Starkeya sp. ORNL1: one gene and its partner. The protein of the gene in region 2 interacts with the protein of the main gene of each other region in a pairwise test. Links are inferred from orthologs where the notes say so. Each region holds a gene or a part of one and is shown on either strand. Other genes may lie near its edges.

Evidence for each region.
Region 1: the proteins of G3545_RS25115 (region 2) and def interact in binary tests that used the Escherichia coli proteins (3 or more experiments, as listed by UniProt). The link is inferred for Starkeya sp. ORNL1 from one-to-one orthologs.

Annotation. Positions count from the first base shown.
Region 1 is NZ_CP048834.1:3,494,293-3,503,582, forward strand. What follows is about bases 6,411-9,290. They hold def (peptide deformylase), read right to left. Parts: upstream 8,175-9,290; coding sequence 7,647-8,174; downstream 6,411-7,646. Other genes in these bases: G3545_RS16645 (glycine zipper domain-containing protein), read right to left, coding at 6,411-6,551; fmt (methionyl-tRNA formyltransferase), read right to left, coding at 6,702-7,619; rmuC (DNA recombination protein RmuC), read left to right, coding at 8,277-9,290. Also shown: G3545_RS16610 (methyltransferase domain-containing protein), read right to left, coding at 1-145; G3545_RS16615 (ligase-associated DNA damage response exonuclease), read left to right, coding at 190-1,245; G3545_RS16620 (cisplatin damage response ATP-dependent DNA ligase), read left to right, coding at 1,242-2,942; G3545_RS16625 (DUF6460 domain-containing protein), read left to right, coding at 2,975-3,244; G3545_RS16630 (MATE family efflux transporter), read left to right, coding at 3,388-4,716; G3545_RS16635 (quinone-dependent dihydroorotate dehydrogenase), read right to left, coding at 4,762-5,838; G3545_RS16640 (DUF952 domain-containing protein), read right to left, coding at 5,835-6,200; more of G3545_RS16645, read right to left, coding at 6,294-6,410. UniProt on the Escherichia coli protein: Removes the formyl group from the N-terminal Met of newly synthesized proteins. Requires at least a dipeptide for an efficient rate of reaction. N-terminal L-methionine is a prerequisite for activity but the enzyme has broad specificity at other positions.
Region 2 is NZ_CP048834.1:5,327,160-5,336,539, forward strand. Bases 2,542-5,511 are described here. They hold G3545_RS25115 (aspartate-semialdehyde dehydrogenase), read right to left. Parts: upstream 4,559-5,511; coding sequence 3,524-4,558; downstream 2,542-3,523. Other genes in these bases: G3545_RS25110 (DUF1007 family protein), read right to left, coding at 2,542-3,104; ispG (flavodoxin-dependent (E)-4-hydroxy-3-methylbut-2-enyl-diphosphate synthase), read right to left, coding at 4,842-5,511. In the rest of the region: G3545_RS25100 (phenylacetate--CoA ligase family protein), read right to left, coding at 169-1,224; G3545_RS25105 (nickel/cobalt transporter), read right to left, coding at 1,492-2,469; more of G3545_RS25110, read right to left, coding at 2,466-2,541; more of ispG, read right to left, coding at 5,512-6,113; G3545_RS25125 (transcriptional repressor), read right to left, coding at 6,166-6,693; G3545_RS25130 (3-hydroxybutyrate dehydrogenase), read left to right, coding at 6,910-7,692; G3545_RS25135 (patatin-like phospholipase family protein), read left to right, coding at 7,692-9,167; G3545_RS25140 (nuclear transport factor 2 family protein), read right to left, coding at 9,230-9,380.

The DNA of each region.
Region 1 (9,290 bases), 1.8 Mb from region 2 along the record:
GGAATTCCGGGGCGCGCGCGGTCACCTCCAGCAGCAAGTGCGCCGCATCCGCGGCATTGCCCTCCTCGATCAACGCCCGCGCCCATTCGAGGCGGCGGTCGACCACCGGATCGCCGGAAGACACATGCAAGGGGCCATTGCTCATTGGGAACTCGCGCAATCCGTTGGCCGCCCTATATCTTCTCCGCAATGCGCCCGGAAGACCTGCTGCTGCCAACGCCCGAGGGACTTTATTCGCCGGCCGGCGACTTTCATGTCGATCCGCACCGGCCGGTGAAGCGCGCCATCATCACCCACGGCCATTCCGATCACGCCCGCGCCGGCCATGGCGCGGTGCTGGCGACGCGCGAGACGCTCGACATCATGGCGATCCGCTATGGCCAGGATTTCGCGGGAAAAACCCAGGTCGCCGCCTATGGCGAGACCATCCATATCGACGGGGTCGATGTCACGCTGCATCCGGCCGGGCACATACTCGGCTCGGCGCAGATCGCGGTGGAGTGCAAGGGCTGCCGTATCGTCGCGTCCGGCGACTACAAGCCCGGCACCGACCCGACCTGCACGCCGTTCGAGCCGATCCCGTGCACCGTCTTCATCTCCGAGGCGACCTTCGGCCTGCCGGTATTCCGCCATCCCGAGCCGATGGCGGAGATCGGCAAGCTGATGGATTCACTGGCGCTGTTCCCGGAGCGGGCGCACCTCGTCGGCGCCTATGCGCTGGGCAAGGCGCAGCGGGTGATCGCGCTGCTGCGCGCCGCCGGTTATGCGCAGCCAATCTATCTGCACGGCGCCATGGAGCGGCTGACCGCCTATTACATCGCGCAGGGCATCGATCTCGGCGAGGTGTTGCCGGCTCGCGAGGCCAAGCCCTCGGAGCTGGCCGGCCGCGTCGCCATCTGCCCGCCAAGCTCGCTGACCGACCTGTGGTCACGCAAATTCCCCGATCCGGTCACTTCCTTCGCCTCGGGCTGGATGCGCATCCGCGCCCGCGCCCGGCAGAACGGCGTCGAGCTGCCGCTGATCGTCTCCGACCATGCCGATTGGGACGACCTGCAAGCTTCGATCCTCGCCACCGGCTGCGAGGAACTGTGGGTGACGCACGGCCAGGAGGACGCGCTGGTGCACTGGGCACTGCTCGCCGGCCTGCGCGCCCGCCCGCTGCATATGGTGGGCTATGGCGAGGAGGAGGGTGAGCTCGCGGCGCCCGCCATGGAGCCACAGGGGACTCCGGGAGCGCCGGCATGAACCGCTTCGCCGCGCTGCTCGACCGTCTCGCCTATGAGCCGCGCCGCAATGGCAAGCTGCGGTTGATCACCGATTATTTCCGCCACGTGCCGGATCCGGAGCGCGGCTGGGCGCTCGCTGCGCTCACCGGGGCGCTGTCGTTCCGCAATGCCAAGGCCGGGCTGATCCGCCAGCTTATCAGCGAGCGCACCGATCCGGTGCTGTTCGCGCTGTCCTATGATTATGTCGGCGACCTCTCGGAGACGGTGGCGCTGATGTGGCCGGCGCCGCACGGCCGCAACGATCCGGAGCCGCCGTCACTTTCCGCCGTGGTGCATGCCTTCTCCACCCTCGGCAAGGCCGAGCTTCCGGCCGTGCTCGCGGCGCTGCTCGATCGGCTCGACGAGACCGGACGCTGGGCGCTGCTGAAGCTCATCACCGGGAGCCTGCGCATCGGCGTCTCGGCGCGGCTCGCCAAGACCGCGGTGGCGGCGCTGGGTGAGCTGGAGCCGGACGCGATAGAACTGGTCTGGCCCGGGCTGGAGCCGCCCTACACCGAACTGTTCGCCTGGGCCGAGGGCCGCGGACCGCGCCCCGAGACCGAGGACCCGGCGCCGTTTCGGCCGGTGATGTTGTCCCATGCTATCGAGGAATCGGACTTCGCCGCGCTCGATCCCGCCGCGTTCCGGGGCGAGTGGAAATGGGACGGCATCCGCGTGCAGGCGGTGCGCGGCGCCGACCATACCGGGCGCCATGTGGCGCGGCTCTATAGCCGCACCGGCGAAGACATCTCGCCCGCCTTCCCCGATCTCGCCGAGGCACTGGCCTTTGACGGCGCGGTCGATGGCGAGTTGCTGATCCTGCGCGACGGGCGGGTACAGTCCTTCAACGTGCTGCAGCAGCGGCTGAACCGGAAGACGGTGACGCCCAAGCTGATCGCGGAATTCCCGGCCCATATCCGCGCCTATGATTTGCTGTTCGAGGCCGGCGAGGACATGCGCAACCTGCCCTTCGAGGCGCGCCGCGCGCGGCTGGAGGCGCTGATCGCCGTGCATCTGGAAAGCCCGCTCGACCTCTCGCCCCTGGTGGCGTTCGGCAGCTGGGAGGACCTGGCGGCCGCTCGCGCCGACCCTGCCTCGCATGGTGCCGGCGCGGATGCCGAGGCGGTGGAAGGGGTGATGCTGAAGCGTGCCGACAGCCTCTATCTGCCGGGACGGCCCAAGGGGCCGTGGTGGAAATGGAAGCGCGATCCGCACACCGTCGATGCCGTGCTGATGTATGCGCAACGCGGCCACGGCAAGCGCTCCTCCTATTATTCCGACTACACCTTCGGCGTCTGGACCGAAGAGGGCGAGCTGGTGCCGGTCGGCAAGGCCTATTTCGGCTTCACCGACGAGGAATTGCTGGAGATCGACCGCTTCGTGCGCCGCCACACCGTCAACCGCTTCGGCCCGGTGCGGGAAGTCACCCACACCGCCACCGAGGGGCTGGTGCTGGAGGTGGCGTTCGAGGGGCTGGCGCGCTCCACCCGCCATCGTTCCGGCCTTGCCATGCGCTTTCCCCGCATTGCGCGGCTGCGCTGGGACAAGCCGCCGGGCGAGGCCGACCGGCTGGAGACGCTGGAGCGCATGCTCGGCGACGACAGCGCGGCTTCCGAGGCTGCAAGACCTTCCGATGCGGCCGCCGTCTCCCGCCGCGCTGCGCGTCGTGCTAGGTGAGTGCACACAGTCAGGTCGCAGGAGTTCGCTCGATGTCCGACAATCAGGTCGCCCGCTGGATGGGCGGCTCTCCCGTCTGGGTGCTGGTGCGCCTGATCCTGCTGTCGGTGGTGGTGGGCGTGATATTGAGCGCGCTCGGCCTCGATCCGCTCAATATCCTGCAGAGCATCGAGCGGCTGGTGCGCAATCTGTTCAATTTCAGCTTCGAGGCGTTCGAGCGGCTGTGGCGCTATTTCCTGCTCGGCGCGGTGATCGTCATTCCGCTCTGGCTGATCATGCGGGTGGCGCGCAGCGGGCACTAAAGCCCTTTCCGTTCGGATGGAACCATCCGAACAATAAGAAAGTGCTCTAGATTCAATACGCTGGAGCATGTTCTGATCGCAAAAGTCATTCAACTTTTGCGGAACATGCTCCAGGCCCGCCAGGCACACGCCACGAGTCTCCCATGAGCATCGCGATCGGCGCTGACGGCGCGACCGTCACCCACCGGCGCTTCCTCGCCATCGCGCTGCCGGCGACGCTGGCGCAGATGACGACGCCGCTGCTCGGCCTCGTCGCCACCGGCGCCATAGGCCGGCTCGGCGACGCCGTGCTGCTCGGCGCGGTGGCGGTCGGCGCGCTGCTGTTCGATTTCCTGTTCTGGGTGTTCGGCTCGCTGCGCATGGGCACCGCCGGATTGACCGCGCAGGCGCTCGGCCGCAACGATCCGACCGAGGTGCGCGCCGCGCTGATCCGCGCCGTGCTGATCTCCTTCGCCATCGGCCTTGTGCTGGTCGCCGTCCATGTTCCGGTGGCGCACCTCGCCTTCACGCTGATGGGCACCAGCGCCGCAGTGACCGCGGCGGCAGGCGTCTATTTCTCCATCCGCATCCTCTCTGCCCCCTTCGCCATCGCCAATTTTTCCGTGCTCGGCTGGCTCGTCGGCGTCGCCCGCACCGATATCGGGCTCGGCCTGCAAATCCTGATCGCCATTGCCAATGGCGGCCTCACCTTGCTGCTCGTGCTGCATTGGGATTTCGGCGTCGCCGGCGCCGCGCTGGCGAACCTGCTGGCGGAAGTGATCGGCACCGTTGCCGGCCTCACCGCCGCCCGCCGCCTGCTCGGCCGCGGCTGGCGCGTGCCGATGCCGATCGTGCTCGACCGCAGCCGCGTGATCGAGACGGTGGCGGTGAACAGCGACATCATGGTGCGCACCGGCCTGCTGATGCTGGTGCTGCTGTTCTTCGCCGCACAGGGCGCCCGCCATGACGATGTGACGCTGGCGGCGAACGCCGTGCTCTACAACATCGTCATGGTCACCGCCTTCTTTCTCGACGGCTTCTCGACCGCTGCCGAACAGATTTGCGGCCAGAGCGTCGGGGCGCGCGACCGGCCCGGCTTCATGCGCGCGGTACGCATGGTGCTGATGTGGGGCTTCGGCTTCGCGGTGCCGGCGAGCCTCTTGCTGGTGCTGGGCGGCGGCGCGGTGATCGACCTGCTCGCCGCCAATGAACAGGTGCGCGAGGTGGCGCGCGCCTTCCTGCCTATGGCGGCGCTGACGCCGATCCTCGGCGTCGCCGCCTTCTCCTATGACGGCATCTATTCCGGCGCCACCTGGTCGCGCGACATGCGCAACCTGATGCTGCCGGCCGTCACGCTATTCTTCGTGGTATGGGCGGCGACGCTTAGCTTCGGCAATACCGGGCTGTGGTGCGCCTATCTGTCCTTCATGGCCGGACGCGGCCTGTTCCAGGCCTGGCGCATGCCGGCTTTGGTGCGAAGGACGTTCGGGTAGCGGAGGGTTCTCACTTCGCTCTCCCCCGCGGGGAGAGGAGTTACCTCAAGCCGGGAACGGCTCGGCGACGAGGCGCGGGGCGGCGCGGCCGACCACGTCCTTCAAGGCCACGCCCTCTCGCGCCAGCCGGCGCCGCAGACCGTCCTTGATCCGCGGCACCAGGCCGAGCCCCTCATAGACCAGGCTGGAATAGAGCTGGATCAGGCTGGCCCCCGCCTCGATCTTGGCGAAGGCCGTCTCGGGGCTGTCGATGCCGCCGGCACCAACCAGCGGAAAGGCGCCTTCCACCCGCACATAGGTCTCCGCCAGCATCCGCGTCGACAGCGCGAACAGCGGCCGGCCCGACAGGCCGCCGGCCTCGCCGCGGTGCGGCGAGCGCAGGCTCGCCGGGCGCGCGATGGTGGTGTTGGAGACGATCATGCCCTCGACGCCGCGTCGGCGCGCCACGCCCACCACCGCATCGAGATGCGGCAGCGCAAGGTCCGGTGCGATCTTCAAGAGCACCGGCACGCCGGGGGCCGCGCGGTCTCTCGCCTCCAGGGCGCGCGCAAGCAGGTCGTCGAGCGCGCGCTCCTCCTGGAGGTCGCGCAGGCCGGGCGTATTGGGCGAAGAAACGTTCGCGGTGAAATAGGAGGCGACGCCGGCAAAGGCGGTGATGCCGGCGGCATAGTCGGCGGCGCGGTCGGCGGCGTCCTTGTTGGCACCGACATTGACGCCGACGATCCCCGGACGGCCCTTGCGCGCGGTGAGGCGCGCCCGGGCGGGACCATGGCCGCCGCTGTTGAAGCCGTAGCGGTTGATGACGGCGCGATCCTCGACCAGACGGAAATTGCGCGGGCGCGGATTGCCCGGCTGCGGGCGTGGCGTAATCGTGCCGACCTCGACGAAGCCGAAGCCGGCACCAAGGCCGGCATCCGGCACCTCGGCCTCCTTGTCGAAGCCGGCGGCGAGCCCGACCGGATTGGGGAAGCGCAGGCCGAACGCCTCGACCGCGAGCCGCTTGTCATCCGCCGGCGCGACGCGCGGCGGGAGGCAGGCGAGCGCGCGAATGGAGAGGCCGTGCGCCGTTTCCGGATCGAGCAGCCGCGCGAAGGGAAGGGCGAGATCGAGCAGGGAGCTCATGCGAGTTCCGGGAAGCGGTGGGCGCCGTCGGCATCGAGGGGAAGCGGTTGCACCCAGGCCACCGCCGCCAGCGGCAGGGCGGCGTAAAGGTGCGGGAACAGATGCCCACCACGCGAGGGTTCCCACCGCAAGGCCGTCGGATCGAGCACGGCGGGATCGATGGCGACCAGGACGAGGTCGCCCTGTCCCTTGAAATGCTTGGCAGCCGTCTCGGCGACCTGCATCGCCGTCGAGAAATGGATATAGCCGTCGGCGAGATCGACCGGCGCCCCCTCGAAACGGCCGGCGGCTTCCGCGGCATTCCAGAGCGTGCGCGAACAGATTTTATAGATGTGGGCCGACCGGCCATTGAGCGCTGTCATGCGGCGAGGACTAGCTGTCGTGCCGGTCGCGCGCAAGCGCTGCACAAAAAAGCGGGCCCTGCCGGGCCCGCTCTTTCGCAATGGATCGTGTCGTCAGCAGCGGACGCGGATGCGATTGCCCCAGCGGTCGCGGGTCCAGCAGTCGCCGGGCGAGACCGCCGCGCCGACGAGGGCGCCTGTGCCAGCACCGACCGCGGCGCCGACCGCAGCTCCCGTGCCACCACCCGTCGCTCCGCCGATGATGGCGCCAGTGCCGCCGCCTATGAGCGCGCCGGTACCGGCATAGCGCTCAGTCGTGGTGCAGGCCGCGGCGCTGAGCGCCAAGGCGGATACGGCGATGATCTTGAACATGGCATCCCTCTCTCATGCGTACCGTCGTCAGGCGGGGCTGACCCCGGCGCGTCAACGCCATGGAGCCGGCATGGTTCCCGTATGGTCAGGGGTGGGTCGGAGCGAGGCTGGAGGGGGCTAGAGCAAGGCGGTCTCGAGGAATTCGCGATCTCAGCCGAGCCGGGTACCCTTGGCGAGCGGCGTTCCGCGCAGGAATTCGGCCGCCGGCATGGCCCGGCTGCCGGCCTTCTGCACCTCGACGAGGCGTACCGCCCCCGCGCCGCAAGCGATGGCGAGCGCGTCGTCGAGCAGCTCGCCCGGCGCCCCGTGGCCGGGGGCGAGCGTCGAGCGCAGCACCTTCACCCGCGCGCCGTCCAGCTCGAACCAGGCACCGGGGAAGGGCGACAGGCCGCGAATATGGTCGTGCGCAGCCTGCGCCGGGCGGGACCAGTCGATGCGGCTCTCGGCCTTGTCGATCTTGGCGGCATAGGTCACGCCATCGGTCGGCTGCGGCGTGAAGCCGAGCGCCTCGCGCTCCAGCGCTGCCAGCGCCCGGCCCATCAGGTCGGCACCGACCAGCATCAGCCGGTCGTGCAGCTCGCCGGCCGTCATGTCGGGGGCGATGGTGACACGCTCGACGAGGCCGACCGGCCCGGTATCGAGCCCCTCCTCCATCCGCATGACCGCGACACCGGTCTCGGCATCGCCGGCCATGATGGCGCGCTGGATCGGCGCAGCACCGCGCCAGCGCGGCAAGAGTGAAGCATGAAGGTTCACGCAGCCGAGTCGCGGTGCGTCGAGAATGGCGCGCGGAAGGATCATGCCATAGGCGACCACCACAGCGAGGTCAGCCTCATGGGCGCGGAAGGTCTCGGCAGCCTCCTCCGTGCGCAGCGTCTTCGGGTGCAGCACCGGGATACCGAGGCGCTCGGCGGTGCGGTGCACCGGCGAGGGCACCAGATCGAGCCCGCGCCGCCCGCCGGCCGCCGGTGCTCGCGTATAGACGGCGACCACCTCGTGGCCGCGGCCGACGATCTCGGCCAGCGTCGGCACCGCGAAGTCCGGCGTTCCCATGAAGACGATGCGCATGGCGGATCCCGCGGCGGGGGTAGGAGCTCAGGCCCCGCCCTCGCGCTCCTTCTCCTTCGCCACCTTGGTGAATCTCTTCACCACGCGGTCGCGCTTGAGCTTGGAGATGTGGTCGATGAACAGCACGCCGTTCAGGTGATCGATCTCGTGCTGGACGCAGGTGGCGAGCAGGCCGTCGGCCTCGATCTCCCGGATCTCGCCGTTCAGGTCCATGAAGCGCACGGTGACGCGCGCCGGCCGCTCGACATCCTCATAATATTCGGGGATCGAGAGGCAGCCTTCCTGATAGACCGACAACTCCTCGGAGGCGGTGACGATCTCCGGGTTGATCAGCGCCAGCGGGGACTTCTCCTCGTCCTCGCGCGCGGTGTCGATGGTGACGACACGCTCCGGCACGCCGATCTGGATTGCCGCCAGCCCGATGCCGGGGGCGTCGTACATGGTCTCGAACATGTCGCTGACCAGCGCGCGCACCTTCGCATCGACCCGGACAATGGGATCGGAGACGAGACGCAGACGCGAATCTGGAATGATGACGAGCGGACGGACAGACATGACAGCGAAATAAGCGAGGAGATCGCGCCGGTCAACGGAGTATACCGGCGCATGTTCCCTTTTCGTTCGCGCCGGTATTCGAATCGCGCTAGAAGGGGTCCCATGGGACAGATCGTGTTCACGCTCGGCGCCTATGCGATCACGCTCGCTGAGCTCGTCATCGGCGCGGCGGCGTTCGCATTTCTGCTGCTGATCGGCGTGCTGGTCTCGGTGTCGCGCAGCGCGCGCGATCGCGCCGAGGAGGCCCACGCGCAGGCCGAGCGCGCGCATGGGCTGGAGGAACGCCTGCTCCAGCTCGCGCGGATACAGGCGGAGACCTCGGGCCGGGTGCAGACCATGGCGGAGGTGCTGTCCCAGCGCCAGAGCGACCTCGCCCGCGCGGTGGCCGAGCGGCTCGACGCCTCCTCGCACCGTGTCGGCGAGAGCATTGCCCGTGCCAGCGAGGCGACGCATGAGAACCTCGTCAAGCTCAATGAGCGCCTTGCCCTGGTCGACCAGGCGCGCGCGAGCCTCGGCGAATTGTCCGACCAGGTGATCTCGCTGCGCGAGACGCTCGCCAACAAGCAGGCGCGCGGCGCTTTCGGCGAGGGGCGGCTGCAGGCCATCGTCGCCGACGGGCTGCCGCGCGACAGCTTCGCCTTCCAGCACACGCTGCCGAACGGGCGGCGGGCGGACTGCGCCATCTTCCTGCCGGGCGACCGGCGCCCGCTGCTGGTCGATTCCAAATTCCCGCTGGAAGCGGTGACCGCCTATCGCGAGGCCGCGAGCGGGGAGGCCCGCAAGCAGGCGGAGACCCGCGTGAAGCAGGATGTCGCCCGGCACATCGGCGACATTGCCGAGCGCTATGTAGTGGCCGGCGACACCCAGGACGTGGCACTGATGTTCGTGCCGTCGGAGTCGGTCTACGGCGAACTCCATGAGCATTTCGACGACGTGATCCAGCGCGCCTTCCGCGCTCGGGTCATACTGGTCTCGCCCTCGCTGCTGATGCTGGCGATCCAGGTGGTGCAGGCCATCGTCAAGGATGCGCGGATGCGCGAACAGGCGGACCTGATCCGCGCCGAATGCGGCGCGCTGGTTGCCGACATCGTCCGGCTGCGTGACCGCGTCGGCAAT
Region 2 (9,380 bases):
GTGAGGGGGCTCGGAACTCGGCAGCCGCGTCGCCCTTCACCGACCCGCTACGCGGGCCACCTCTCCCGTCAAAGTCGGATGTATCCGACTTTGATCTTCTGGAATGCAGAACTCGGTAACAGCCGAGTTCTGTGGGGGAGAGGGAAGTGGGAAGGCACTTGGCCTTCCTCACCCGCGCGGCGTCGCTGCACCCTGCCAGCCCGAGAGCCGCAGATTGGTGCGTCCGCACGACGAGATACCGGGTCGCTCGGTGGTGAGCTGGCCGGTGGCGAGGCGGATCAGCGGGTGGTGCGGGTCGAAGGAGGTGACGACCAGTTCGCCTTGCTCGAAGGGCGTCGCCGGCGTGCCGGTGCCGGGGCGTACGATCTCGGCGACCAGCCCCTCATTCAGCACGAAGCCGTCATGCGCCTCGGTCTCGAAGGCGATGACGCCGAGTTCCGGCGTGGTCATCGCCTCGAACACCGCGATGCCGCGCGCATTGAGCGCGCCGCGTGCCGCCGGCTCGGTCTCGCCCTCCGGCACGAAGGCGACGCGCAGCGAGGAAAGCGGCCGCCCGGCCGCTTCCGCGCGCTCGATCAGGCGCACCGCGAGCTCGGCCGTGCCGGCATAGGCGACCGGCTCCAGATGGGCGATGATCTCGACTCGCGCATCGAGCTCTTCCTGGAATTCGGCGGGACCGGCCGGGATCACCGGGCAGCCCAGCGCCCGGCAGCCGGAATCGACGATGAAGCCCGAGGGCGCGAGGTGGTAGGAGAGGCAATTGACCACGAGGTCGCCCTTGCGGATGCCGGCGGCGAACAGCGCGCGTGCCGCACGCCAGGTGTCGTAACCGGCGCCTTCCGGATCATAGGTGCCGGCTGCCGCGAAGATGCGCTTGAAGGCCGAGACCGGCTCCGGCACCAGCCCGCCAAAGGGCGGCTTGCCGGCCTGCATCAAGGCGAGGTCGCGCCGGCGCAACACCGGGAGCTTCGCCAGCGCCTCGCGGGAGAAGATCGCCCGGCTCTCGAAGCTGGAGAGCATCCAGGCCCAGCCCTTCGCCACCTTGGCGCTGCGCACCAGGTTCGGCAGGCGCGCCATCAGCTCCTGCTCGCGATCAGCCGCCGGGCGCGTCTCGTTGCCGTCGAAATAATGCTGGCCGGTGTGATGGCCGCCCGGAATATCCGGGGCGAGGCCAACGCCGCCAAAGGCAGCCATGGGCGCGGGGCCGGCGGCGAAAGACATCATGCGGTCCACCTCTCGATGTCGACCGGCGGCCTTGCCGTGAACGGAACAGTGATGCGGGGTGGGGCGCTGCTGATGGTTTCGGCCTGTCACGGCCAGCGACGCCGTCGCCTGCCTCTTCCTCCCGATTCGCGGCGTGGGCATCAGCCCGGCCGTGGTCCGTTGGCGTTTCCTCTGCGGGTGCCGTTCGCCGGCACCTCGTATGAGCGAATAGTGGACGCGTGGGAGCGGACGTCAAGTCATGTGCGTGCAAGTCACAGGCGTGTTGCGTCAGCCGAGCGCGAGACGCTCGCTCGCCATGTAGCCGGTGAGGAGGGCAAGGCCGAAGGCGATGAGCGCGAGGCTCGCCGCGAATTCGACGCCGCGCAGCAGGACAGCGCCGCCATTGCCTTGCCGGTTGGCGGCAAGCCGCACCGCGATGCGCTTGCCGAACACCGCGATGGCGGCGATGGCGGTGACCGTCAGCGCCGTGCCGAACCCCATCAGCAGCGTGGAGGCAGCGCCGACCCAGAAGATGCCCTGGGCGAGGGCGAACACCAGCACGAAGATGGCGCCGGAGCAGGGGCGCAGGCCCACCGAGAGCACCGCGCTCCACCAGGCGCGCCAGCCGTCTTCCTTCGGCAGGTCCTCCGGCGCCGGCATATGGGCATGGGCATCGCCGCAATCGCAGTCTGGCCCGTGGAGATGTGCCGGGGTGCCGCGCCAGGCGGCGAGGAGGGCGCGGCCCTTCACATAAGCCAGGCGCACGCCCATCACGACGATCAGCCCATAGGCGGCGATCTCGATCAGGGAGACCGCGCGCTGGGTTGCGAGCGCAGTGGCGCCGAGCACCACGGCGAAGATGCCGGCGATGAGGATGGCGGCGAGCGCCTGGGCGAGCGCGCTGGCGAAGGCGAGGCCGGCGCCGCGCTTGAGCGTCGCCTCATTGGCCAGCAGATAGGAGGAGATCACCGCCTTGCCGTGGCCGGGGCCGGCGGCGTGGAACACCCCATAGGCGAACGAGATGGCGCCAAGCGTGCCGAAGGCGCTGCCGTCGGCCTTGGCGGCGCGCACCGCGCCGGTCAGCAGCCGGTAGAATTCCGCCTGCTTGCCGAGGATATAGCCGGTGATTCCGCCGATCTGCTGCGGCTCCGCAGCGCTCGGGCCGACGCCGAACGGGCCGGCCGCATGGGCCGCCGCCGCGCCGGCGATGAGCGCAAGCGCTGCGACACAAGCGCAGCCGAGGGCACGCCGGGTGATGGGGCTCACGGGCAAGTCACCGTGGCGCGGTTGGCGAATTGCGATCCGAATTGGCTCGACGTGGTCAAGGCGTTGAAGAAGCTCTCGGAAAGCGTCTGCGTCGAGCCGCCGACCGCCGGGTCCGGGCGGTGGAGGCCGAGCGTGCAGCCCTTCGGCGCCGCCTCCAGCTTCACCGGGTTCTCGTCGGCCAGCGCGAAGGCGACGAAATAGGTCGGGTCATAGACGTCGAGCGTGGTGGTGCCGGCGCTGGCGATCGGCTTGGCCAGCGGCAAGATGAAATGCAGCGTCAGCGCGGTGCCGTCATAGGTCAGGCCGTAGTCCCGAGGCGTGGCGAAGGCGAGCTTCTCCTTGCCGCGCTGGGCGAAGGTGAAATAGTCGAATTCCTTCATGGAATCGATGTTGGTCTGGGCAAGCTCCTTGAGCACCGTGTCGCTCGGCTTGCCGCCTTCGCCCTCGGTCAGGCCCTGCAGCGCGAAGGCGGAGAAGCCCTCATCGAAGGTCCAGACATGGCGCACGCCGGTCAAGGCGCCGTCCGGGCCATATTCGAGCTGCGAGCGCACATCCACCCAGACATGAGGGTGGGCGAGCGCCGGGCCGGCACTGAGCGTGAGCGCGCAGGCGAGTGTGGCGACGCGATTCAGCACGGCATCTCCCCCGATTCATCCTGCCAAGATACATCCCGCGTCGTGGTGCGGCCCGAGTGCGGCGGAAAGGTGATGGTGCGTTCACCGTTTCGGGAGGGGAAGTTGGGGAAGACGATCACGCACGTTCCTCGTGTCCGGGCCATGGTTGACCTATGGGAGCGCTCTCTAGAGCAGTTTCTTGTCGTTCGGATGATCGTGTCCGGAAGGGTGTCGGGACCACGTCATCCTGAGGTGCGAGCGAAGCGAGCCTCGAAGGATGCTCATCGGCGATGGCCGTCGCTCTGCTTCAGCATCCTTCCAGGCCGCCCACGGGCGGCACCTCAGGATGACGTCGCCCGTTTGGCGTTGTCACCAAAGAAAAAGCCGAGGCTGTTGCCCCGGCTTTCACCGTCTTTGTCCTTCGAGGCGGAGCGTTCTACTCACGCCGCCTTCTGCTTCGGCGCCAGCAGCTTGCGGTTGACGAGGCATTCGGCGATCTGCACCGCGTTCAGCGCCGCGCCCTTGCGCAGATTGTCCGACACGCACCAGAAGGCGAGGCCGTTCTCCACCGTCGCATCCTCGCGGATGCGCGAAATGTAGGTGGCGTCTTCGCCCGCCGCCTCGTACGGCGTGATGTAGCCGCCGGGCTCGCGCTTATCGACCACCAGGATACCCGGCGCATTGCGCAGCGCCGAGGTCGCCTCTTCCACCGTGATCGGCTTCTCGAACTCGACGTTCACCGCTTCGGAATGCGCGACGAAGACCGGCACGCGCACGCAAGTGGCCGTGAGCTTGATCTTCGTATCGAGGATCTTCTTGGTCTCCGCCATCATCTTCCACTCTTCCTTGGTGAAGCCGTCTTCCATGAAGACGTCGATGTGGGGGATGACGTTGAAGGCGATGCGCTTCGGGAACTTCTTGGCCTCCACCGGGTCCGAGACGAACACGGCGCGGGTCTGGGTGAACAGTTCGTCCATGGCGTCCTTGCCGGCGCCGGAGACGGACTGGTAGGTCGAGACCACGACACGCTTGATGGTCGCCAGATCGTGCAGCGGCTTCAGCGCGACGACGAGCTGCGCGGTCGAGCAGTTCGGGTTGGCAATGATGTTCTTCTTGGTGAAGCCCTTCACCGCGTCGGCATTCACTTCCGGCACGACCAGCGGAACGTCGGAATCGTAGCGGAAGGCCGAGGAATTATCGATCACCACGCAGCCCTGGGCGCCGATCTTCGGCGACCACTGCTTCGACACATCGCCGCCGGCCGACATCAGGCAGATGTCGGTGTCGGAGAAGTCGTAGTTTTCCAGGGCTTTGACTTTGAGCGTCTTGTCACCGAAAGAGACCTCGGTGCCGACCGAGCGGCGCGAGGCGAGAGCAATGACCTCGTCCGCGGGGAAGCCCCGTTCGGCGAGGATGTCGAGCATTTCGCGGCCCACATTGCCAGTGGCGCCGACGACGGCGACCTTGTAGCCCATCATATTCTCCGGATCAGACAGACGCCCGGCCCTGCACAGGCGCGGGAGGGCGCGCTTTTACGCTGAAAGTGGTGGGGAGGCAACGGTGGGGCAAGGGGGCAGGTAGTCAGCGCTGCACTGCGTGGGCATCCTTCGAGGCTCGGGATTCTTTCTTTTGGCTTGCCAAGGACAAGACCCGAGCAGGCTCGCACCTCACGATGACGTGGTTCCGTTAACAGCAACGTCATCCTGAGGTGCCCGGCAAAGCCGGGCCTCGAAGGATGATGAAGCAGAAGGGGCTTGCCTACTCCGCCGCCCCGGCCCGCACCACGCCGTAGCGGCGTGCGACATAGTCCGTGACGATCTTCTTGAAATCCTCGCGCAGCGTCGGGCCGCGCAGCGTCATCGCCTTCTTGCCGTCGATATAGACCGGCGCGGTCGGGAACTCGCCGGTGCCGGGCAGCGAGATGCCGATATCGGCATGCTTGCTCTCGCCGGGGCCGTTGACGATGCAGCCCATCACCGCGACGTTCAAAGCCTCGACGCCGGGATAATGCCGCTTCCATTCCGGCATGCTGGTGCGGATGAAGTCCTGCACCTCGAAGGCCAGTTCCTGGAAGGTGGTGGAGGTGGTGCGGCCGCAGCCGGGGCAGGCGGCGACCAGCGGCACGAAGGTGCGCAGGCCCATGGTCTGCAGCATCTCCTGCGCCACCGTCACCTCGCGGGTGCGGTCGCCGCCGGGCTCCGGGGTCAGCGAGACGCGGATGGTGTCGCCGATGCCCTGCTGCAGCAGCACGCCCATCGCCGCGGTGGAGGCGACGATGCCCTTCGAGCCCATGCCGGCTTCGGTCAGGCCGAGATGCAACGCATAGTCGGCGCGGCGGGCCAACTCGGAATAGACGGTGATCAGGTCCTGTACCGCCGACACCTTGGCGGAGAGGATGATCCTCTCCCGTGCCATGCCGATCTCCTCGGCCAGCGCCGCGGAGAGCAGCGCCGAGCGGATCAGCGCCTCGCGGGTGACGGCGCGGGCGTCCGCCGGACGCGGCAGCGCGGCGTTCTCGTCCATCAGCCGGGTGAGCATGTCGTCGTCGAGCGAACCCCAGTTCGCGCCGATGCGCACCGGCTTGTCGTGCTTCAGCGCCAGCTCGACGATGGTGGTGAAGTGCCGGTCGCGCTTCTCGCCGAAGCCGACATTGCCGGGATTGATGCGGTATTTGTCGAGCGCGGCGGCGCAGTCCGGATGCTCGGCCAGCAGGATATGGCCATTATAGTGGAAGTCGCCGACGATCGGGACATCGAGCCCCATCTTCAGCAGCTTCTCCTTGATATGCGGGATCGCCGCGGCAGATTCGGTGCGGTCGACCGTCAGCCGCACCAGTTCCGAACCGGCGCGGGCGAGCGCCGCGGTCTGGCGCACCGTGGCCTCGACATCGGCGGTGTCGGTGTTGGTCATGGACTGCACCACGACCGGGGCGCCGCCGCCGACCGCAATGTTGCCGACCATCACCGGCACGGTCCGGCGCCGGTCCGCTGGTCCGGCGGCTTCAAGCTCGGGGGCGACGACAGCGTTCATACGGACATCTCACAATGAGGCGCGGACGGAGTAGGCGTGGCGAGGCGCGCGGTCAACCGGCACCGCGCGAAGGATCAGTAACGGCACCGGCCTGGCACCGTGAACAGGTGCCGGCGATCTCGATCACCGGGGTGCGCGGCGTGAAGCCGGCGGCGCGGGTCGCCCAGGCGAGGTCGCGGCCGACCGCGTGCGAGGCGACCTCGGCAGCCTGGCCGCAGCGCTCGCAGATCAGGAAGACGATGACGTCCTCGCTGCCATGCGCGCGCCCGCAGGCGAGATAGGCGTTGCGGCTCTCGATGCGGTGGGCGAGGCCCTCCGCCACCAGGAAATCCAGCGCGCGATAGACCGACATCGGCGGCGGCTTCTCGCCGGAGCTGCCGAGCCGGTCCACCAGCTCATAGGCGCCGAGCGGCACATGGCTGTCGGCCAGCGTCTCCAGCACCCGGCGGCGCAGCGGAGTGAGCCGTACGCCGCGGACATCGCAGCACGCCTCGGCCCGCGCCAGCGCGTCGCTGACGCAAGCGCCGTGATCGTGGTCGTGCCCGATCGTCTCCGGACGTGCGGTGTCTAATGGCGTCATGGCATCATCGTAGTCGAGCCATATGGATCAGGAAACCTTGACCGGCTTATGACCCGGTTCTTTCCTTGCCGGCATCTTTGCAGCGGACGAGAGCGTGATACCGTATTGCGTCGCGACATTCCACGTCGCAGCGCCGATATGGGCAGGCCCGCCGGCGTCCGCAACGTTCTCTACCTCACGTCCCGTTGCCCACCGTTCCACCTCGAGGAGAAGCGCATGCTGAAGGGAAAGACCGCCGTCGTCACCGGATCGACCAGCGGCATCGGCCTCGCCATCGCCAAGGGGCTTGCGGGGGAAGGGTGCAACATCGTGCTCAACGGTTTCGGCGATGCCGGCGAGATCGAGAAGCTGCGTGCCGGCATCGAGGCCGAGCATGGCGTGAAGGTGGCCTATAACGCGGCCGACCTGACCAAGGGCTCCGAGTGTGCGGCGCTCATCAAGTTCGCCGAGGACACGTTCGGCTCGGTCGACGTGCTGGTGAACAATGCCGGCGTGCAGCATGTCGCGCCGATCGAAGAATTCCCGGCCGACAAATGGGACCTCATCATCGCGCTCAACCTCTCGGCCGCCTTCCATGCCACCCGCGCCGCCGTGCCCGGCATGAAGGCGCGCAAATGGGGGCGCATCATCAACACCGCCTCGGCGCACGCCCTTGTCGCCTCGCCGTTCAAATCCGCCTATGTCGCGGCCAAGCACGGCATCGCCGGGCTCACCAAGACGGTGGCGCTGGAGACCGCCACCTTCGGCATCACCTGCAACGCCATCTGCCCCGGCTATGTGTGGACGCCGCTGGTGGAGAAGCAGATTCCCGACACCGCCAAGGCCCGCGGCATGACCGAGGAGCAGGTGAAGCACGACGTGATCCTGGCGGCGCAGCCGACCAAGGAGTTCATCACGGTAGAGGAAGTCGCGGCGCTTGCCGTGTTCCTCGCGTCGGACGCGGCACGGTCGATCACCGGCTCGATGCAGCAGATCGACGGCGGCTGGGTCGCTGAATAATGGCGGAGACCGGGAAGCCGAAGCGGGGACGGCCGGTGGTGCGGGGACGCCGCATTACGGCCCGGGCCGCCGCCAGCAAGCCGGCGGTCGAGAAGGCGGCCGCGCAGCAACCGGTGGCGCCGGAACCCGCCGCCAAGGTGGCTGCGGCCAAGAGGGCTGCGCCCAAGGCGACCGGGGCCAAGACGATCGCGGCCAAGACGACCGGGACCAACACGACCTTGTCCAAGACGACCGCGGCCAAGACGATTGTCGACGAGACGATGGCGCCCAAGGCTCCAGCGGCCAAGCCGCCGGCTCCGAAAAAGTCCGCCGCGAGCAAGCCTGCGGCGGTGGAGCAGGCCGCCGCTGAGTCCAAGGTCGAGACCGTCGCCAGCGCCATCTCGGTCCACGGCCCGGTCGGCGAAGAAGCAGTCAAGACCAAGGCCCCGGCGCCGGTCTCGCCCAAGCTGAAGCCGCTCAATCTGGCGCTCCAGGGTGGCGGCGCACATGGCGCCTTCACCTGGGGCGTGCTCGACCGGCTGCTGGAAGACGGCCGCATCGAGATCGAGGGGATATCCGGCACCAGCGCCGGCGCCATGAATGCGGCGGTGCTGGCCTCAGGCCTCGCTCATGGCGGCAATGAAGGCGCGCGCGCCGCGCTCGCCGGCTATTGGCGCGACGTCTCCCGCGCCGGCCGCGCCAGCCCGTTGCAGCGCACGCTGCTCGATCGGCTGATGGGGCAGTGGTCGCTGAACGCCAACCCGGCCTATATCGCCTTCGACATGGCGAGCCGGTTCCTGTCGCCGTACGATTTCAACCCGCTCAACATCAATCCGCTGATGGATCTGATCGCCGAGCATGTCGATTTCGACGCGGTGCAGTCCTGCGCCCATGTGCATGTCTTCGTCAGCGCCACCAATGTGCATACCGGCAAGGTGCGCATCTTCTCGAAGCACCAGCTCACCCCCGCGGCGATCATGGCCTCGGCCTGCCTGCCCTTCATGTTCCAGGCGGTCGAGATCGACGGCGTGCCCTATTGGGACGGCGGCTATATGGGCAACCCCGCCATGTTCCCATTCTACAATGCGGTGAAGACCGACGACATATTACTGGTTCAGATCAACCCGATCATCCGCCGCGAGACGCCGCGCACCGCGCGCGACATCCAGGACCGGCTGAACGAAATCACCTTCAACGCCTCGCTGCTCGCCCAGCTGCGTGCTGCGGAATTCGTGACCCGCCTGCTCGGCCAGGGCAATCTCGACCGCAAGGGCGACGGCATGGCCGGCTACCGCGATCTGCGCCTGCACCGCATCGACGGTGCCGAGAAGCTGATCGCGCTCGACGCCTCGACCAAGATGAATGCGGAATGGGAGTTCCTGCAGTTTCTGCGCGACATCGGGCGCGAGGCGGCCGACCGGTTCATCGAGGAGCATTTCGACGATATCGGCGTGCGCAGCACGCTCGATGTGCAGGAAGAACTGCGGAAGAGCTGATCAATAGACCCGCATCCCCGGGTCAAGCCCGGGGATGAGGGCGCATAGGGCCCTCCGGAGACCTAAGCCGCCTTGCGGTCGCGGCCGAAGGGGTCGCCGAGCACCGATTCGGTGTGCAGCGTGCACAGCCACTTGCCGTCATGACGGACCCAGGTCGAGGCGTCGGCGGCCTCCATGGTGAGCTTCTGGCCGTCCACCGTCAGCTTCTCCCGA